3 regions of the Mesorhizobium sp. M0028 genome follow, and region 3 is predicted to be linked to each of the others. Evidence: predicted binding sites of a transcription regulator. Region 3 holds the regulator's gene; each other region holds the start of a gene.
What was found. Region 3 encodes PhoB, which activates phosphate uptake and scavenging genes when phosphate is short. Its sites were predicted from a motif close to TGTCATNNANCTGTCAT; they were not measured.
Positions count from the first base shown of each region.

Region 1 (7,067 bases), on a different contig from region 3:
TGACCGGCGTCATGCCGCGCACCTCCGGCGACGTCATCTGGGAGGGCAAGCCTGCCGCATTGGCGACGCCGCATGAGGCGATGGCGCTCGGCATCAATGCCGTGCATCAGGAAGTCGTCCTATGCCGCCATCTCACCGTCGCCGCCAACATGTTCCTCGGCGAGGAGGATTCCCGCTTCGGCATCCTGCAGCAGCGGGCGATGGTCAGGCAGGCGCAGAAGATCATCGACGATCTCGGCTTCGACCTGCCGGCGCATGTCATGCTGGGTGACCTGACCATCGGCCAGCAGCAGTTGATCGCCGCCGCCCGCGCCACGGTGCGCGGCACCAAATTCCTGATCTTCGACGAGCCGACCGCCTATCTTACCCGCAAGGAGGCCGACCAGCTGTTCACGCTGATCCGCCGGCTGAAGGGCGAAGGCGTCACCATCATCTACATCAGCCATCGCATGGAAGAAGTGTTCGAGCTCGCCGACCGCGTCTCGGTGCTGCGCGACGGCACGCTGGTCGGCACCAGGAATATCGCCGAGACCAATGACGCCGAGCTGGTCAAGATGATGATCAACCGCTCGATCGAGCAGGTCTACCACAAGGAGCATTTCACCCCGGGCGCGATGCTTGTAGAAACCAGGAATCTCTCCGGCAAGGGTTTCGAAAATGTCTCGATGTCCGTCCGCGCCGGCGAGATCGTCGGCCTCTACGGCCTGATCGGCGCCGGCCGCAGCGAGTTCGTCACCACGCTCTATGGCCGCCACCGCAAATCGGGCGGCCAGATCCTCTGGGAGGGCAAGGAGGTCAAGGTCAATTCAGAACACGACGCGATCAGGCTCGGCATGGCGCTGGCCCCGGAAAGCCGCCGCGACCAGGGCCTCTGCCTCAACCTGCCGGTCGGGCTCAACCTCAATCTGCCGATCTACAAGCGCATCTCGAGCAATCTGCTGATCTCCCGTGCGCAGGAAAAAGCCCAGGCCGATCGCCAGATCGCCGACCTGCGCATCAAGACGCCGACGCGAAGTGCGCTGGCCTCCAGCCTGTCCGGCGGCAATCAGCAGAAGATCGTCATCGGCAAATGGCTCGCGCACGGCGCCAAGCTGTTCATCTTCGACGAGCCGACCGTCGGCGTCGATGTCGGCACCAAGGCCGAGATCTACCGCCTGTTTGGCGCGCTGCTATCCAAGGGCGCCGGCATCATCCTGATCTCGTCCTACCTGCCCGAGGTCTATGAGCTCGCCGACACGCTGCATGTGTTCCGGCGCGGCAAGCTGGTGGCCACGCATGGGTTTCGTACCGCTGACCACGAGGAGATCCTCACCCAGGCGCTGGCCGAGAAACAAGAAAGACCGGGAGGACGGATATGAGCACCGAGGCGATCGCTGCCGAAAGGCCGAAACGCAACTACAACGCCCTGTTCGGGCTGACACTGCTGGCACTGCTGGTTCTTTTGTGGATCATCTTGTCGGTGGCGACGCCGAGCTTCGCCTCGGCCAACAACATCTCGAACCTGTTGCGGCAAGGGTCGATGATCGCCATCCTGGCGGTCGGCCAGACCTTCGTCATCATCACCGGCGGCATCGACCTTTCCGTCGGCGCCGTTGTCGGCTTCGCCACCGTCATCGTCGCGATGCTGATCAACGCCGGCACACCGGTTTTCCTAGCCATCCTGATTACCTTGCTGGTCGGCGTCGCCATTGGCATGTTCCATGGCTTCGGCATCGTCAAGATGGGCTTGCCACCCTTCATCATCACCCTGGCGACGCTGACCTCGCTGCGTGGCATCGGCCTGTTGATGACCAACGGCAACTCGATCTCGATCAACAACGACGCCTTCCAGACGTTCTCGCGCAGTTCCTTCGTCGGCGTCCCCAATCTGTTCTGGATGGTGATCCTGGTCGGCATTCCGGCCTACATCTTCCTGCACCACAGCCGCTGGGGCCGCTACCTGTTCTCGGTCGGCTCCAACGCCGAGGCATCGCGTCTGTCGGGCGTCAACGTCCAGCGCACAATCTACATGGCCTATACATTGTCGGGGCTGTGTGCGGCCTTCGTCGGCGTGCTGCTCGCGTCGCGCATCGGCATCGGCAATCCGACGCAGGCCGAGGGCTGGGAATTGCAGGCGATCGCTTCTTCGGTGATCGGCGGCACGTCGCTGTTCGGCGCTGTCGGCTCCGTGCACGGGCCGCTGCTCGGCGCCTTCATCCTTGCCACCATCAACAACGGCGCCAATCTGCTCAACGTCAACGCCTTCTGGCAGCGCATCATCACCGGCGTGCTGATCATCGTCATCGTCTATTTCGACGGGCTGCGCCGCCGCGGCAAATAGATCGCCCCTAACAGCCGCCGGCCTCGCAACAGCAGAGCCGGCGGTGCCATGAACCGACTGGATTGAAGCATGAAAGCCGTCGTCTGCCGCTCGCCCGGCGAACTTGTCCTCGAAGATCGCCCGGCGCCTGGCGCGCCGCCCTCGGGCTGGGCGCTGGTCGCGGTCAGTCATGTCGGCATCTGCGGCACCGATTATCACATTTTTGAAGGCAAGCACCCGTTCCTCGCCTATCCCCGCATCATGGGCCATGAAGTCTCGGGGACCGTGCTGGAGACCGGCCAAGGCGTCGATCTGGCAATAGGCGAAGCGGTGATCGTCAATCCCTATCTCGCCTGCGGCAAATGCATCGCCTGCCGGCAAGGCAAGCCGAACTGCTGCGTCAGGATCGAGGTGCTCGGCGTCCATCGCGACGGCGCCATGTGCGAGCAGATCCTGGTGCCGGCGCAAAATCTTTATCCGGCAAACGGCCTGTCGCTGGCCGATGCGGCCGCCGTCGAATTCCTGGCGATCGGGGCGCATGCGGTGCGGCGCTCGCTGGCTCAATCGGGCGCGCGTACCCTGGTCATCGGCGCCGGCCCGATCGGCCTCGGCACGGCGCTGTTCGCCCGCATCGCCGGGCTCGACGTGACGCTGCTCGACATGAGTGCCGAGAGGCTGGGTTTCGCCGAAAGCGAACTCGGCTTCGCGACCCTCAACGGCTCGCAGGGCGCCGCCGCTGATCTGGTGCGGCAGGCGACCGACGGCGATGGTTTTGACGCGGTCTTCGACGCCACCGGCAACACCCAGTCGGTGCAGTCGGCCTTCGCCCATGTCGCGCATGGCGGCACGCTGGTGCTGGTCAGCGTCGTCAAGGACGACATCGCCTTTTCCGATCCCGAATTCCACAAGCGCGAGATGATGCTGATCGGCAGCCGCAACGCTCTGCGCGCCGATTTCGACCATGTCGCCGCTTCAATCCGCAACGGTGCGGTGCCGCTGGCAAAGCTAGTCACCCACCGCACCATGCTTGGCGAGACGCCGCGCGACCTCGCCCGCTGGGCACATGAGAAATCCGGGCTGATCAAGGCGGTCATCCAGGTCGGATGACACAACGATAGCCGCGTCTCAAAGCGCCGACAGTTTGAGTTCGATCCGCTCGGCCGGGAAGCGCGACTCCGAAAACTGGATCGGCTGACCGTCGGGCGTGACGTTGACGGCGACCGTCACCAGCACGATGGCGCCGGGCTGCAGGTCGAGGTCGGCAAGGTCGGCGGCATCGGCATGGCGCGCCGACAGCACGGTCGATTGCCGGAGATAGTCGTCGATGCCGAAACGTGCCAGCGATGCCGTGATCGAACCGGTTTCTGCCATAGCGGCATCGATGCCGGCAAAGCGCCTGGCATCGAACCAGCCGGCAGCGCGGGACACCGGCATTCCATCGGCTTCGCCGCGCGTTTCCAGGCGTATCACGTCGGCCCCCTGCACAAGGCCTAAGCCCTCTGCGACACGACGGTTGGCCGGCTCCACCGACGACGCGAGCAAGGTGATATGCCGCTCTGACGCCTGTCCTTGCAATCCCTCGGAAAAGCGGGTGCGGGCGCCGATCGGATAGGACAGCCGCTTTCGCGACAGCACGAAGGTGCCACGCCCTTGCTCCGCCTTGAGCACACCCTCCTGCACCAGCGCTGCGATAGCGCTGCGCACCGTATGGCGGTTGACGCCATAGCGTTCGGCAAGTGCCACCTCCGGCGGCAGCGCGGCATTCTCGGGAAAATCGCCGACGGCGATCGAGTGCAGGATCTGGTCGGCGATCTGCCGCCATAGCGCGACACCGCTGCGCCGCTCGATGCTGTTGGCCTGCCCGATCATTTCCCGCCCCAATCTTTGCGCCGACCTTTTGGCCCGTGTCACGTACACGTCATAGACACGCGCTAGATAATAGATATAATTTGTATAGTTGTCTATATCAATAGACAAATGCACGCGAACGAGGAGCACCGGCCATGCGAGGACGGGAAGCGCGAGAGCAGGCCGAGCGCAAGGCCGTAATGGCGACGCTGGCGCAATCGGCCGGCGACGACATTGTCCGCCTCTGGGACGAAGCCGGCCTGCCTTGCGAAGCAGAACTTCTACGTGGCCCCGAAGCCGGCCTGGTGACCGTGCGCGGCCGCATTGGCGGTGGCGGCGCGCCGTTCAATGTCGGCGAGGCGACGGTCACCCGCGCCACGGTGCGGCTTGCGTCCGGCCATGTCGGCCACTGCTACGCGCTTGGTCGCGACAAGCAGAAGGCAAGGCTGGCGGCAATCGCCGACGCGCTCTGGCAGGATCCGGCCCACCGCAACGAGGTCGAGACCAGGATCGTCGCGCCCTTGCAAGCCGCACTGGCCAAGGCGCGTGACCAGCGCCGCGCAGAGACGGCGGCGACCAAGGTCGATTTCTTCACCATGGTACGCGGGGAAGACTGATGGACATCGCCACTCAATCCATTGAGGGCGGCTTCGCCGATCCGGTATTCAACGCGCAGACCGTATTCCGCGCCGTCATGGACGCGATGGCGCGGCCGGGCAGCGTGCAGCCGCTGCCGGCCCTCGCCCACCCCCCGGCGCCGCTGTCGGCCATCGCCGGCGCCATTGCTCTGGCGCTGTGCGACAACGACACGCCGCTCTGGCTCGACCCGGCTTTGCAGGGGTCGGCGGCGGTGAAATCCTGGCTTGGCTTCCATACCGGCGCGCCGCTGGCCAACACCCCGGCCGACGCGCATTTCGCGCTGATTGCCACGCCGGCCGAGATGATGGCGCTCGACGGGTTTTCGCAAGGCACCCAGGATTATCCCGATCGTTCGACGACGCTGATCCTTGAGGTCGGCGATCTCGTCTCCGGCGCTCCGCTGCTGCTCGAAGGCCCGGGCATCGAGAAGACGGCGACGATCGCGCCGGCGCAAATGCCGCGTCATTTCGTCGAGCAATGGAAGCAGAACAATCAACGCTTTCCGCGGGGTGTCGACATCATCCTCGCCACGTCCGACGCAATTGCCTGCCTGCCGCGCACGACGCGCATTAAGACGATGGAGGCGTAGGATGTATGTCGCGGTAAAAGGCGGTGAAGCAGCCATCCGCAACGCCCACAAATTGCTCGCCGACCGCCGGCGCGGCGATCGCTCGGTGCCCGCACTTCGGCTCGACCAGATCGTCGAGCAGCTGGCGCTCGGCGTCGACCGGGTGATGAGCGAAGGTTCGCTCTACGACAGGGAATTGGCGGCACTCGCCATCGTCCAGGCGCGCGGCGACATGATCGAGGCGATCTTCCTGGTTCGCGCCTATCGCACGACGCTGCCGCGTTTCGGCTATACCAGGGCGATCGAAACCGGCTCGATGCTGGTCGAACGGCGCGTGTCGGCGACCTACAAGGACCTGCCCGGCGGGCAGTTGCTCGGCCCGACTTTCGACTACACCCACCGGTTGCTCGATCCCGAGCTTGCCGCCGGCGGCGAAGTCGCCGAACCGGAGCAGCGTGCAGGCGAAGCGGAGGCGATGCCGCGCGTCGCGGCCATCCTCGCTCGCGAAGGCCTGATCGAGCCCGACGGCGACATGCCCGGGGATCATGTCCCCGGCGACATCACCCGCGAGCCGCTCGAATTCCCGATGGCGCGTGATATCCGCCTGCAGGCGCTGTCGCGCGGTGACGAGGGGTTTCTGCTGGCGCTCGGCTATTCCACCCAGCGCGGCTATGCGCGCAACCATCCTTTCGTCGGCGAGGTTCGTATCGGCGAGGTCGAACTGGAACTGGACGTGCCGGAACTGCCCTTTGCCGTGCCGCTCGGCAGCATCCGCGTCACCGAATGCCAGATGGTCAACCAGTTCAAGGGCTCGGCCAAGGCGCCGCCGCAATTCACCCGCGGGTACGGCCTCGTCTTCGGCCAGAGCGAGCGCAAGGCGATGGCCATGGCGCTATGCGACCGCGCTCTTCGTGCAACCGAATTCGGCGAAGATGTCGTCGCCGCCGCGCAAGACGAAGAGTTCGTCATCTCGCATTCCGACAATGTCCAGGCGACCGGCTTCGTCGAGCATTTGAAGCTGCCACACTATGTTGATTTTCAGGCCGAGCTCGACCTCGTGCGCCGCATGCGCGCCGCGCACGACGCCCGCGAAAACGCCGGCAAGGCCGACGAGAAAAGGCAGGCCGCGGAATGACCGGACAACCGACCGACATCGCCACCTACAACTTCGCCTATCTCGACGAGCAGACCAAGCGGATGATCCGCCGCGCCATCCTCAAGGGCATCGCCATCCCCGGCTATCAGGTGCCGTTCGCCTCGCGCGAGATGCCGATGCCCTATGGCTGGGGCACCGGCGGCGTCCAGGTCACGGCGTCGATCATCGGACCGGACGATGTTCTCAAGGTCATCGACCAGGGCGCCGACGACACCACCAATGCCGTCTCGATCCGCGCCTTCTTCAAGAAGGTCGCCAATGTCGCGGTCACCACCGAGACGGCCAAGGCGACCATCATCCAGACCCGCCATCGCATCCCTGAACATCCGCTGAGTGCCGGTCAGGTGCTGGTCTATCAGGTGCCGATCCCCGAGCCGCTGCGCTTCCTCGAGCCGCGCGAAACGGAGACGCGCAAAATGCATGCGCTTGAGGAATACGGCCTCATGCATGTGAAGCTCTACGAGGACATCGCCAGGCACGGCCGCATCGCCACCACCTATGCCTACCCGGTCAAGGTCGAAGGCCGCTATGTGATGGATCCGTCGCCGACGCCGAAA
Region 1 is NZ_JAMYVG010000027.1:30,286-37,352, forward strand. Features, by position in the region: gene NKJ93_RS30145 (sugar ABC transporter ATP-binding protein) at 1-1,358, shown strand, start outside; gene NKJ93_RS30150 (ABC transporter permease) at 1,355-2,320, shown strand; gene NKJ93_RS30155 (zinc-binding alcohol dehydrogenase family protein) at 2,390-3,406, shown strand; gene phnF (phosphonate metabolism transcriptional regulator PhnF) at 3,425-4,168, opposite strand; gene phnG (phosphonate C-P lyase system protein PhnG) at 4,303-4,764, shown strand; gene phnH (phosphonate C-P lyase system protein PhnH) at 4,764-5,375, shown strand; gene NKJ93_RS30175 (carbon-phosphorus lyase complex subunit) at 5,377-6,489, shown strand; gene NKJ93_RS30180 (alpha-D-ribose 1-methylphosphonate 5-phosphate C-P-lyase PhnJ) at 6,486-7,067, shown strand, end outside.
Region 1: the regulator PhoB is predicted to act here: its motif matches at 4,205-4,221, upstream of phnF (phosphonate metabolism transcriptional regulator PhnF).

Region 2 (7,067 bases), on a different contig from region 3:
GACAGCGGCTCGGTGGTGGCGACGCCGATCGCATTGACCTTGCCGGCACGCAGCAGGCGGCCCTTTGGATCGGGGCCGGCATAGCCCAGCGCCTCGGCCGCCGCCTTGACCCGCTCGCGGACTTCCTCGCGCACGATTTCGGGACGGCTGAAGACATTGGAGGCAGTGCCGTGTGATACGCCCGCGGCTTTGGCGATGTCGGCCAGCCGGATGGGCCTCCTGCTGCCTTCGGTGAGTGATGCCATTTGTTTGTCTCCGGGATTCCGGTCCAACAGTATCGCCGATTACCTAACACCTTCCTTGGATCGATTCAAATTTTTGCTTGACATTTATGGTGCGGCGCGTATTCTTTGAATCGATCCAAGAGCGTTTTTCGTTCTACCGATTGGATCGATACAAGAGGAGAGTGCCATGCACCCCGTCAATTATCTGTTCGAGGACATTTACCGGAACGACTGGAGCATCCGCTCGAGCGCGGAGGCCCGGAAGCGGCGCGACAGGACCGGTCCGTGGATTCGCGACCTGCGTTTCCTGAAGCGACGCGAGTGGAGCTGATTGGCAGCGCATTTTTTCGCCTGCTGATTGGATCGATTCAAATAAGCTAGAGGAGATTAAGCCATGCACCCGGTCAGGCATCTGTTCGAAGACATCTATCGCAATTATTGGGGCATCTCGCCGGCTACCGAACGGCCGGAGCGACGGCGTGTGGTCAAGACGACCAAGCGCGACGGGCAAGTCCGGCTCGAACGTCCGCGAGACTGAGCTGGCAAGACAGAGCTCGTGGATCGAGCGCGGCTGGTGAAAGAGCAGCGGCCGCCATTGGTTGTCGCATCAATGGCGGCGCGGGCGCACCAGCGCCGAGGCGGCCATCACCAGCCAGCCGCCGATCAGCAAGGTGCCGCCGATCGGCGCCGACATCGGGAACAGCCGCGAGCCGAGGAAGTCGCGAGCGAGGAGATCTCCCGAGAACAGCAGAAGCCCGACGAGGAGGATGAGGCTTCCGCTTCGCAGGATGGTATTGCCACCGAGCAGCCCGACGGCAAGCAAAACCGGCGCATGCATGAGCAGGAAGGACGCGGCCGTACCGACGAAAGCGCCGCCGAGATGCGCCGACGCCGCCGAAAGCGCCACGCCGGTTGCGCCGCATAGGCCGCCGGCAAAAATCAGAATGCGGCTGCCTGCCGCGTGTTCATCCGTGCTCATTTTCCAGGCCTCCGTAATTGCTGGCGACCGCCTGAGATAGCGCTGCGCGAACCGTGTCAGGATTTGCCGGCTTCCGCCAGCATGTCGCGTTCGCGGCGCGACTGGACCAGCCAGTTATAGGCCGCTCCGCCCGCCATCAGCACGGATGTGCCGAGAAACACCGCGCGCATGCCGAAATGGCCACCAACGAAGCCGCCGAGCAACGGTCCGGCGACCTGCCCGACATATTGCGCCGAGATCGACAAGCCCAGCACATTGCCGCCGACGCCGTCAGGCACATTGTGGCGGATGACGCTGGTGATGCAGGGCAAAAGACCGCCAAGCGCCACGCCCATCAGGAAACGCAGGCCGACGAGCTGCCAGCCTTGCGTGACGAAGGCCTGCGGGATCAGGAGCAGCGCCGAGACTGCGAGCGCGGCAACGATGACGTTCCAGTGGCCGATACGGTCGGCGAGCTTGCCGAGCCGCGACGCCGACAGGATGGCGCCGAGCGCTGCCGCCGACATGACGATGCCGGAGACCAGCGTGACCTGGCTCGGATCTTCGATGAGCTGCTGGACATAGACGGTGATGATCGGCTCGATCGACATGGTGGCGAAACTCAACAGCGTCCCGGTCGCCAGCATGGCGACGACGGGGCGCTTGTCGGGAATTTGCGACCAGCCGCCTTTCGCCTTTTCTTCTGACGCGGCCTTGGCGGCAACCGGGCGAGGGGCCTCCTTGATCAGCAAGGTGGTTGCCAGAAAGGCCAGGAAAATGACGCCGCCGGCGAGCAGGAATGTGGCGCGGATGCCAATCAGCGGCGGCAGCGCGCCGCCGAGCAGCGGGCCGACCAGGGCACCGGCCGTGATTCCGGCCGACAGCACGCCCAGCGCCCAGCCGGAGCGATCCTTCGGCGTCTGCATGGCAACCAGGATGGTCGAGCCCGAAGAATAGCCGCCGGCAAAGCCGATCAGCAGGCGCAAGAACACCAATTGCCAGACAGTCTGCACCATGCCGGTCAGCGACATGCACATCGCCATGCCGAAACTGGCGCGCACCAGCATCAGTTTGCGGCCGTAGCGGTCGCCTAACCGCCCCCACAGGGGTGCGACCAGCGCGGCAGCAAGGAAAGTGGCGCCGTAGGCGATGCCCGACCACTGCACGATCGCCGCATGGCCCTCGGCGCCCAGCTGTTCGACGTAGAGCGGCAGGAACGGCAACAGCAGCGTCATCGCTGCGAGCGTGCTGAACGAGCCGGCAAAACACACGGCGAGATTGCGGCGCCAGTGGACGTTATGCGTGCCTTGCACGGCGAGGGTGGCGTCTTGCGGCATGTCAGAGACTGCTGTCGTTGGGTTGCTGCGGATACCATTTTGGGATACCAAACTGGTATCCGTCATGGACGCAAGGCTGGTCGCTGTCAATGCGGTCCCTGCAAAGTGATCGCCAGTAATGGCCGGTGAGCAGAGGGCCAATGAACCGGCTCCAACAACGGAACGCCAATGTCGCAGATGCAGAACGTCGAAAAGCAGCTTCGCGAGATGATCCTCGGGCTCGAGATCGGTCCCGGCGAGCGGCTGACGGAGCGCTGGGTCGAAAGCCGCTTCGGCGCCTCGCGCACGCCGGTCAGGGCGGCGTTACTGCGGCTCGAGACCGAAGGCCTGATCTGCCGCGACGGCCGCGGCTGGACGGTCTCGCCCATCAATCTTGCCGAGCTGGAGCAGATCGCCGTCTATCGCGAGGCGGTCGAGGTCGCGGCAGTCAGGCTGACTTGTGCCTTGCAGGACAGGGGTGCCGTCGAAATCATCGAGGCGATGCTCGATTCCTGCGACGACCAGACGCCGCGCGAGGAATGGCATCGTGTCGGCATGGATTTTCATATCGAGCTGGCGCGCCTGTCAGGCAACGAGTTCCTGTTCAGAGCGGTTCGTGATGCGATGACGCGCCTGTCGCGCGCCCGCTGGCTCGAGGTTCGCGACGAGGCAGCGCTTGGCCGTGCCTGGGCCGAACACCATGACATTCTGTCGGCGGTGCGGGCCGGCGATGCCGACGGGGCCGCCTGCGTGCTTTCATCTCATATCGACGGTAGCCGCGACCGGCTGGTCACGTCGTTGCGCAACGACCGGCGCGGCCTGCGCGCCAGGGGATTTGCCGTCGTCGCTTGAGTGAGGATCGGCGGCCATTGATCACGAAAAAGGCAGATGAGCGAAGAAAGCTACTTTCGGTCTCGCTTCGCAAATGCCGATGGCGTAAGAGCGGCGATGGACAACAACCGATTTGACACACCCGTGACCGTCAAGGGCGCGGCGGGAAGCAATCAGCTCTTGCGTACGGCCCGCGAGGCTTCCGACTACCTCCTCAACAATTGGCCCGGCAAGCGCAGCCCCAAGCACCGCGAAGCGCTGCAAGCCTGTCATGATGCGCTGGCCGGCGACAAGCCGGCCATGAACGCAAGACGGGCCTTCATTGCCGCCGCCCGCGAAGTGAACGTCTTCGTCAGCGACAAGGCGCCGGCCGGAGGCATAGCGGGGACTTGATCGAGACCCGGGCCGCCTGACAGGCCTGATATCATCACTCGGCCGTTTCGGTGTTGGTTTGGGACTCGCTTTCGCCCTCGGGCTTCGAGCGCTCCTTGGCCGCGACCTTGGCAGCCTGCTTTTCCGCCTTCTTGGCAGCCTTCTGCCGGTCGCGTTCCTTGCGTTCCTGACCGTAGTTCGGTGCTCGTGGCATATCGTTTCCTTTCATTGTGCTTGGCCTTTGCCTAGGAGCATTGGGCCACAAACACAACACCGCAAGGCACGATCGGCTCCATATCTCGTCGCAGTCCGGGGAGCCCCGCTTCAGGGCGTTTTTTCAGGCGCCGTCCCGGTCGAGGACGAGATCGGCGGGCCCGAACCGGTCCTTTGCCGTGAATTGCTGGTGCCAGTAGGGATAGAGCACGGGCGGCCTGCTGACCACGTCGAGGCGTGTGCGCTCCTCATCGCCGAGCACCAGGCTTGCAGCAGCGATATTGTCCTTGAAATGCGCTTCGGTTCGTCCGCCGATCACCAGCGAACTGACGGCGGGCCGGCCAAGCAACCAGGCAAGCGCCACCTGCGCTGCCGACACGCCGTGGTTCTTGCCGATATCGATCAGCACGTCGACGATCCGCCACAGCCGGTCCTCGTCGCGGATCGGCGGTTCCGACCAGCCGCTGAGCTGGCGGGCGGTCGGCTGGTCACGGTGATATTTGCCGGACAGCAATCCGCCGGCGAGCGGGCTCCAGACCAGCACGCCGAGCCCCTGGTCGACCGAGATCGGCAACAATTCATACTCGGCCTCGCGGGCTTCCAGAGTGTAGTGGATCTGCTGGGTGACGAAGCGCGGCTGGTGATGACGGTCACTGATACCGAGCCCCTTCATCACCTGCCAGCCGGAATAATTGGAACAGCCGACATAGCGGACCTTGCCCTGCGCGACCAGCGTGTCGAGCGCGGCGATGGTTTCCTCGAGCGGTGTCAGGCCATCCCACTCGTGCAGGAAATAGATGTCGATGACATCGGTCCTGAGGCGCTTCAGGCTCCTCTCGCATTCGCGGATCAGATGATAGCGCGACAGGCCTTCATCATTGGGGCCTTTGCCGATCCGCATGCGCGCCTTGGAGGCGATCAACACGTCGCCCTTGCGCTTGCCGCCGAGCGCCTCGCCGATGATCTCCTCTGACACCCCGTTCGAATAAACGTTGGCGGTGTCGATGACGTTGATGCCGGCATCGATGCAAAGGTCGATCATCCGGCGCGCCTCGTCGAGGTCGGTCTTGCCGACCGCCGAAAACGCGCCGCCGCCGCCGAACGTCATGGTGCCCATGGTCAGCGTCGAAACCTTCAGCCCGGAACGGCCGAGAGTGCGGTATTCCATGTCGTATCCTCATGATTTTATCGGGAAAGGGCGTTTCAAACGACAGCCCTGAATGAACCGGGCATTTGTAGGATAATTCGTTCCGCTTGTCGCCCGTGTTGCAGGGCAACATCGATCACATCTTACGGATTGGACGCGCAGCCAGCGCAACAGCGGCTGCAATAAAACCGTCATTGCTGGCCTATACTAACATCGGTTCAGCGCTTCGATTTCCGGCCGCCGGGCCGGGCGGCAGAGCGCCTGACAGCGGCCGACACGGCCTGTAAGCGGAGCAGCGCAAATGACCGAGATAAAACAGAATTCCCCGGCCAGGGACTGGCTGGAAGCGGAACTCGCCGACACGCTCGACGAAGATTATGAGCTGGAAATCTCTGAGCCGGCGCTGTCGATGGAGATCGCCAAGATCTATAAGAATGCGCATCCGCCATCGATCGACCGCCTGCAATATTTTCGGGATCTAATCACGCTGCAATCCGAATTGATCAAGCTGCAGTCCTGGGTCGCCTATCACAAGAAGAAGCTCGTCGTGGTATTCGAGGGCCGCGACTCGGCGGGCAAGGGTGGCGTCATAAAGCGCATCACCCAGCGGCTCAATCCGCGCATCTGCCGCGTCGTAGCACTACCGGCGCCGACCGAGCGCGAGAAGTCGCAATGGTATTTCCAGCGCTACGTTCCGCATCTGCCGGCCGGCGGTGAGATCGTGCTGTTCGACCGCTCCTGGTACAACCGCTCCGGCGTCGAGCGGGTGATGGGCTTTGCCCAGCCGGATCAGGTCGAGGAGTTCTTTCGCGACGTGCCGGATTTCGAACGCATGCTCCTCCGCTCAGGCATTACGCTTGTCAAATACTGGTTTTCGATCACCGATGAGGAGCAGCAGATGCGCTTTTTGATGCGCATCCACGACCCGATGAAGCAATGGAAATTGTCGCCGATGGACCTCCAGTCGCGCGTGCGCTGGGAGCAGTACACCAAGGCCAAGGAAGAAACCTTCGCCCGCACCAACATCCCGGAAGCTCCCTGGTTCATCGTCGAGGGCAACGACAAGAAGCGGGCGCGGCTGAATTGCATCGACCATCTCCTCAAGCAAATGCCCTATGAGGAGGTGCCGCACGAGGAGATCACACTACCGGAGCGCGTCTTCAATCCCGAATACGAACGTCAGGTGCTGCCGCGCGAACTGTATGTGCCGGAGAAATACTGACTAAAGCAGCGAGGAGGGGCGCTGCCTCCGTGGGCAGCGCCCTGCAACAAGCTAGGCGCGCTCGATGATGACATGCGTGGCCTTCGGCGTCGCGACCTGCTCGCTGCAGCGGTAGCCGAGCTTGGGCATGTCGATGCCGGCAAAAAGGCTCTCGCCTGCGCCGAGCAGGACAGGTGAGATCGCCAGATGCATCTCGTCGATGAGCTTTTCCTTGAGATACTGCCGGATCGTAGAAACGCCACCGCCCAGCCGTACATCCTTGCCGTCAGCCGCTGCTTTCGCCTTCTCCAGCGCTGAGTGGATGCCGTCGGTCACGAAATAGAAGGTCGTGCCGCCCTCCATGACAATGGGATCCCGCTGATGGTGCGTCAGCACGAAGACCGGCACGTGGTATGGCGGATTGTCTCCCCACCAGCCTTTCCAGCTCTCGTCAGGCCACTCGCCGCGGATCGGCCCGAACATGTTGCGGCCGAGGATCCAGGCGCCGACATTCTCGAAGCTGCGCGCGGCGAACGCCTCGTCAGTGTCCGTGGTCCCGCCATCCTTGCCGAGAACCATCTTGCGGAAGGTGCGGGTGCCGAACATCCATTCGTGCAGGGCTTCCCCGCCAACACCCAGCGGGTTCTTCAGGTCTTGGTCGGGACCGGCGCCGAAGCCGTCGATCGACAAGGTGAAAGCGCTGACGCGAAGTTTGGACATGAGAGCCTCCTTGATAACCAATTGTGAGATGCAAGCAGTTATCGGGTAGCTTAACTGATTGCATTTTGCAATCGGTTTTTTGAAT
Region 2 is NZ_JAMYVG010000001.1:895,774-902,840, reverse strand. Features, by position in the region: gene NKJ93_RS04700 (LacI family DNA-binding transcriptional regulator) at 1-245, opposite strand, end outside; gene NKJ93_RS04695 (hypothetical protein) at 412-555, shown strand; gene NKJ93_RS04690 (hypothetical protein) at 619-762, shown strand; gene NKJ93_RS04685 (DUF423 domain-containing protein) at 832-1,203, opposite strand; gene NKJ93_RS04680 (multidrug efflux MFS transporter) at 1,260-2,519, opposite strand; gene NKJ93_RS04675 (GntR family transcriptional regulator) at 2,688-3,350, shown strand; gene NKJ93_RS04670 (DUF982 domain-containing protein) at 3,447-3,722, shown strand; gene NKJ93_RS04665 (hypothetical protein) at 3,757-3,915, opposite strand; gene NKJ93_RS04660 (aldo/keto reductase) at 4,039-5,082, opposite strand; gene ppk2 (polyphosphate kinase 2) at 5,363-6,283, shown strand; gene NKJ93_RS04650 (dihydrofolate reductase family protein) at 6,335-6,982, opposite strand.
Region 2: the regulator PhoB is predicted to act here: its motif matches at 5,240-5,256, upstream of ppk2 (polyphosphate kinase 2).

Region 3 (7,067 bases):
GCTGGTCGTCGACCATCGCCTTTTCGATCGCCTCGCGCCGCACCGGCCCGGTGAACATATCATAACCGATGCTGGATTTATTGGACGGGTCCAGCGGCTCGAACAGCACGATGGGCGTACGCCACGGCAAGTTCGTGTCGGGATAGATCGGATGGCTTGCGCCGTGATCGTGCAGGATATCGCGCTCGACCGCCGCCTCGTTTTCAGTTTTCGCCAGGCGGAGGAAGCCGATGCCGCGCAGGCCGGCGAAATTATTGTCGATGTCGAGCGCGTCGAAGAAAGCCTTGAACTCGCCTTGCGAGATACCGCCATTGCGCGCATCGAACAATGCCCGGGTTGAGCGCAGCAGCGACAGGTCCAGGTCGATGCGGCTTTCGATCCGGTTAAGCGCGTCGTCCGCCGTCGCCTCGAATTTTATACGGGCGGCTTCCTGGGTGGCAAAATAGGCAAAACCCGCCATCGTCAGGCTGATCAGCGCGACGGCGATGAAAGCTACGGTCGGAAAGAGTTTCTTCAATTGCCGATACGTCCCGTGGACGGTTCGGCATCTTTATGGGCAACTCCCGACGCCAACACAATGGCGAGGCCAAAGCATGGTGACTGCTGGCACATTTTGGCGACTTGTGATTAGCCGGCTAATTCTCGTTCAGGCCGCGATCTTCAGGGCGCCCGGCCCTGGGATGGCGCCGGGCGGGCACTTGCCGAGGATGATCATGCCGAGCACCTCGTCCTGGGTGACATCGGTCGTGCGCGCCGTGCCGACAACCCGACCGTTCTTCATGACGCAGACGCGGTCGGCAAGCTCGAACACGTCATGGATGTCATGGCTGATCAGGAAGATGCCGATGCCGTCGGCCTTGAGCTGCCTGACCAGTTCGCCGACCTGTGCCGTCTCCTGCGGCCCGAGTGCCGCTGTCGGCTCGTCCATGATCAGGATGCGGGCGTTGAACAGGATGGCGCGGGCGATCGCAACCGACTGCCGCTGGCCGCCCGAAAGCTTTACCACCGGCTCCTTGAAGCGTTGGAAGCGCGGATTGAGCCTGCCCATCACCTTGCGCGCCTCAGCCTCCATGGCGACGTCGTCGAGCGTACCCCAGCCGGTCATCAGCTCACGGCCGAGAAACAGGTTGGCAGCCGCGTCGACATTGTCGGCCAGCGCCAGCGTCTGGTAGATCGTCTCGATACCGTACTTCTTGGCGTCGCGGGGATTGGAGATCGAAGCCTCCTCGCCGTTGACGAAAATCTGGCCCGCATCGCGCTTGTAGGCGCCGGACAGGATTTTTATCAACGTCGATTTGCCGGCACCGTTATGGCCGAGCAAAGCCATCACCTCGCCCGGAAAAAGATCGACCGAGGCATCGTCGACGGCGCGAATGCCGCCGAAGGCGATCGAGATGTTGCGCATGTCGATCAGCGGCGTGCCCGTGGGAGCGGTCCTGTCTGCCATGCTCGTTCTCCTCACTAGACCCGTTTGCGATAGACGGTATCGAGCCACACCGCGACCACCAGCACGGCGCCGACAACGATGCTCTGCAGCGGCGAATCGATGCCGAGCAGCACCATGCCGGATTGCAGCGACTGCATCAAAAGCGCGCCGAGCATGGCGCCGAGCACCGTGCCGGAGCCGCCGGCGAGCGACGTGCCGCCGATCACGGCCGCCGCGATGACCAGCAGCTCGTCCAGGGTCCCCAGCGCATTAGTCGACGCGTTGAGGCGCGCCGATGCGATCGCCGCACTAATCGCGGCCAGCACGCCCATGATCATGAACACCTTCATGGTGACCCAGCGTGTGTTGATGCCGGCGAGTTCGGCCGCTTCCGGATTGCCGCCTATGGCAAAGACATAGCGGCCGAAACGGGTGCGTCTGGTGATGAAGGTCATGACGATGCCCGCGGCCACGGCCATCAGCACAGGTATGGCGATGCCGTGGGCGATGAACAACCCGCCCTCGGGAACGGTGATGCCGTTCTGCTGGGCATATTGGCGTACGATGCCGACCGGCCAACGATAGGAATTGGCGATCCACACGGCGCCGAGGATGGCGGCGCAGGCTATCACGCCGAGCAAGCTTTCCGCCCAGACAGGGCGCAGCGGAAAGTTGAAGCGCTTGCGCTGCGAGCGGCCGTTGAAGAGCATGAAGGCAACGGCCGCGCAGGCGAGGACACCGACGATCCAGCTCCAGGTGGCGCCGATCGAGCCCCATGGTCCGCCGCCCATCAGCTGGAAGGTCCTGTCCAGCGGCGCAACGGTGCGCCCGCTGGTGATCAGCCATGCCATGCCGCGCCAGACCAGCAATCCGCCGAGCGTCACGATAAAGGCAGGAACCTGGAGATAGGCGATGATGAAACCCTGAAACGCTCCGATAGCCAGGCCGAGCACCAGGCCGGCGGCCAGTGCGATGACCCATAGCCAGGGGCTGCCAAGCTGAAATCCCATGATGCGGACGAGGAATTCGGCCTGCGCCACGCCCATCACCATGCCGATCACGCCTTCCACGGAGCCGACGGAAAGATCGATGTTACGCATCACGATGACCAGCACCATGCCGGTCGCCATGATCGCCACCGACGAGGTCTGCACCGAAAGGTTCCAGAGATTGCGCGGCGTCAGGAAGAGCCCGCCCGACAGTATGTGGATCCCGACCCAGATGACCAGCAGCGCGCCGACCATGCCGAGCATGCGCGTGTCGAGTTCGGTTGCCTTGAGAAATCGGGCAACGACGCCGGCCTCCGATTCCCGCGCCCGGTCTGCCGTCGAGCTGTCGACCGGCGTGTTGGAAGTCGTGTCGGTCATGATGTTTCTCCCGCCGGGTTGCCGTCTGCCGCGGATGCCGGAAGCAGCCTGGAAGTTATCCGCCGGAAGCGGAAAAACAATTCTTTCTTGAAAAAACGCCGCGGCAAGCGGCCGCGGCGTTCGGACTTCTCGGAAACTCGGATCAGTTGCAGACCGGAACAGCGCCCGCCGCCACGCCCGCGCAGACCTCTTCTTTCTTGATCCAGCCGGCGTCGATGACGACGTTGAGGTTGTCCTTGGTGATGGCGACCGGGGTCAGGAACAGGGACTTTACGGTGTTGCCGCCGGGCGTGGTGAAATCCTTCACGCCGGCAACGTCGGTCGTCTGCTTGCCGTCGGCCAATTGCGAGGCGATCTCGGCGGCGTTCTTGCCGAGCTCGCGCGCGTCCTTCCACACCGAGACCGTCTGTGTGCCGAGCGCGATGCGGTTCAGCGCGGCGTGGTCGCCGTCCTGGCCCGAGACCGGAACCGATCCAGCCAACCCTTGCGCCGTCAGTGCGGCGACGACGCCGCCGGCAGTGCCGTCGTTAGCGGCGACCACCGCATCGACCTTGTTGTCGTTCGCGGTCAGGAACTGTTCCATGTTCTTCTGGGCGTTGGCCGGCAGCCAGCCGTCGGTATAGGCCTCGCCGACATTCTTGATCTTGCCGCTGTCGATGGCGTCCTTCAGCACTTCCATCGAACCGGCAAAAAGGAAATCGGCATTCGGATCGGCGCCCGAGCCCTTGATGAAGACATAGTTGCCTTCCGGCTTCACCTTGAACACGTCGCGGGCCTGCATGCGGCCGACTTCCTTGTTGTCGAAGGTCAGGTAAAAGACGTCCTTGTTCTCGATCAGCCGGTCGTAGCCGACAACCGGAATACCTTCGTCCAGCGCCTTTTGCACGGCCGGCCCTATCGCCGAGGCGTCCTGCGCCAGGATGATCAGTGCGTTGGCGCCCTGCGAGATCAGGCTCTCGACGTCGGTGAGCTGCTTGCCCGGATTGGACTGTGCGTCGGCGGAGATATACTTGTCGCCGGCAGCCTCGATGGCCGCCTTCATTGCGGCTTCGTCGGTCTTCCAGCGCTCTTCCTGGAAGTTCGACCAGGAAACGCCGATGACCTTGTCTTTAGCCTGCGCCACCGACGCAAGCGCCAGCGTCATGGCGACACCCGCCAGAATGGCGGTCGTGAATTTCTTCATCATATCCTCCCTGCGCCGCGTACGGCGTGACCAATTGGCCCCAAAGGCCAGCTTAGAGGCGCTAATTTTTTCGAGCCTCGAAAAAATACTGGCCCGATCTCCCGCTGCTGTCAACATCGATTCTGATGGATTTTGATGTTGCTGCGACTTTTTTCGAGCTTCGGAATAAACGATGACAGCGCCACCTGCATCTGACACTATTTGCCTCATCCGACACTATTTGTCGGCATTACCGACGGCTTCCGGTTCATGAGCGGCCGCGGCAAACCGGGAGGAAAGCAAAACGATGTCGGTCGGAATCCGCCATGACGATTTGCGCCGGCGCAACCGGGCGATGGTGATCTCGGCCGTGCGCCGGGCCGGCCAGCCATCGCGTACGGAGATCGCCGCAACCACCGGCCTCAGCCACTCGACCATATCGGCGATCTCCTCCGACCTGATACGGGAAGGCATCCTCGCCGAGAGCAAGGCAAGCGAACCCGTTTCGTTGAAACGCGGTCGTCCGCAGGTCGGCCTCGCCCTCAATCCGGAAGCGGCGGCGGTGCTGACCGTGGTGTTGTCGCTGAATTTCCTGTCGGCCGCCATCATCGACTATGCGGGGCAGGTGGTCGCCGAGGAACAGCGCCGGCTGGACACGCTGACCATGCCGCGCGACGAACTGATCCGCGAATGCATGGCCATCGTCCGGCGCCGGCTGGACGATCCAGATCTTGACGTCCGCAGTGTCGCCCGCATCGCCCTGGCGATTCAGGGAATTACCGACTCCCCTGCACGCGCCATGCTGTGGTCGCCGATCACGCCCCAGACGGACATCGCCTTTGCCGACATGCTGGAAGATGAATTCGGCATCCCGGCCACGGTGGAGAACGACTGCAATATGATGGCGGTGGCTTTGCGCTGGCGCGATCCGGATCGCTATCGCGACGACTTCATCGCCATCCTGCTTTCGCACGGCATCGGCATGGGGCTGGTGTTGAAGGGCGAGCTGTTCACCGGCACGCATTCCTCGGGCGGCGAGTTTGGCCACATGATCCATCGTCCGGGCGGCGCGCTCTGCCGTTGCGGGCGGCGCGGCTGCATCGAGGCCTATGCCGGCAATTACGCCATCTGGCGCAACGCCACGCAGATGAGCGAAGACAGCCAACCGGTCGCCGACGTCAGCGACGCCGACATGCGCGCGCTGGCGGTTCGGGCGCGCGAGAAGGACGGGCCGGAACGCGAAGCCTACCGCAAGGCCGGCGAAGCGCTGGGTTTCGGTCTCGGCTCGCTGTTCGCGCTGATCGATCCGGCACCGGTCGCAATGGTCGGCGCCAGTGCCGCCGCCTTTGATCTGATCGAGCCGGCCTTGCGGAAGGCCATCGCCCAGACCGCCGGCGGCCAGCATTCGGGCTCGATCTCCTTCGATACCGAGCCGAACGAATTGCCGCTGATCCGCGAAGGCTGTGCAATGCGGGCGTTAAGCTTCGTCGACCAGCAGATTTTCGCGCCGGGCGCGCAAATGAGGCCCGGCGTCAGAAAGAACGTAGCCTGACTGGGCGGGTCAATCTTCCCTGATCGCGTAGCCGGCACCGCGGATGGTGCGGATGACATCAGGCATGCGGCCGTTGTTGACGGCTTTGCGCAGCCGCCCGACATGCACGTCGACGGTGCGTTCGTCGATATAGATCGTCTCGCCCCAGACATTATCGAGTAACTGGCTGCGCGAGAAGACGCGGCCCGGATGCCGCATCATGAATTCGAGCAACCGGAATTCGGTCGGCCCGAGCCGGATCTCGGTCTTCTTGCGATACACCCTGTGCGATTCGCGATCGAGCACGATGTCGCCGACCTTCAGCACGCTGGACAGCACTTCCGGCTTGGCGCGGCGCAGCAGCGCCTTGACCCTGGCCATGAATTCCGGTGTCGAAAACGGTTTGACCAGATAGTCGTCGGCGCCGGTCGAAAGACCGCGTACCCGGTCGCTCTCCTCGCCGCGCGCGGTCAGCATGATGATCGGCAGCCGTTCGGTTTCGGGGCGCACCCGCAACCGGCGGCAGAGCTCGATGCCGGAAACCGCTGGTATCATCCAGTCGAGCACCAGAAGATCGGGCACATTCTCCTGCAAACGGATCTCGGCTTCGTCGCCGCGTGTCACCACCTCGACCTGGTAGCCTTCGGATTCGAGATTGTAGCGGAGCAGCACACCCAACGGCTCCTCGTCCTCCACCACCATTATGCGTGGTGCGATCATCGGCTGGGCACCCCCATCATGTCGCCGGTGCGGACATTGTCGTTTCGTCTTGCTTCGGACGATTGACCGGCAATTGCTCGCCGGTCAGCACATAATACGCATTTTCGGCGATGTTGGTGACATGGTCGCCGATCCGCTCCAGATTCTTGGCGCAGAACAGCAGATGCGTGCAAGCGGTGATGTTGCGCGGGTCTTCCATCATGTAGGTCAACAGTTCGCGGAACACCGACGTATATTTGACGTCGATGCGCTCGTCGGCGGCGCGTAGCTTGGCCAACGCGGCCGCATCGCCTGCAGCATACTCCTCGATGACGCCCTGCACCTGGATGAGCACCAGCTGCGCCATCGCATCGATGGAATGCGATAGGTCGCGCGGTGTGACGCTAAGGCCGACCGCACTCACACGCTTGGCGATATTCTTGGCAAGGTCGCCGATGCGTTCGAGATCGCCGGCCATGCGGATCGCCCCGACGACATGGCGCAGATCGTGGGCCATCGGCTGGCGCTTGGCGATCAGGGTGATGGCGCGGTCGTCCAGTTCGCGTTGACGCGCATCCATGATGGCATCGTCGGAAACGACGCGTTGCGCCAGCACGTTGTCAGAATTCAACAGGGCCTTGGTCGCCCCGCCGACCATCGAACCGGCGAGGTCGGCCATGTCGCGGATCAGCTTGCTGATCTGCTCGAGATCCTCGTCGAAAGAAGCGACTGTGTGTTCGCCCATGGTCCTGTCCTCATATGCGTGATCGGAACGGCTCAGCCGAAGCGGCCGGTGATGTAATCCTGCGTGCGCTTCTCGCGGGGCGACGTGAAGATCTTCTCGGTCCGGTCGAACTCTACCAGTTCACCCAGATACATGAA
Region 3 is NZ_JAMYVG010000002.1:490,716-497,782, reverse strand. Features, by position in the region: gene NKJ93_RS07510 (CHASE domain-containing protein) at 1-517, opposite strand, end outside; gene NKJ93_RS07505 (ATP-binding cassette domain-containing protein) at 647-1,447, opposite strand; gene NKJ93_RS07500 (sugar ABC transporter permease) at 1,462-2,793, opposite strand; gene xylF (D-xylose ABC transporter substrate-binding protein) at 2,936-3,976, opposite strand; gene NKJ93_RS07490 (ROK family protein) at 4,263-5,507, shown strand; gene phoB (phosphate regulon transcriptional regulator PhoB) at 5,517-6,206, opposite strand; gene phoU (phosphate signaling complex protein PhoU) at 6,223-6,930, opposite strand; gene pstB (phosphate ABC transporter ATP-binding protein PstB) at 6,963-7,067, opposite strand, start outside.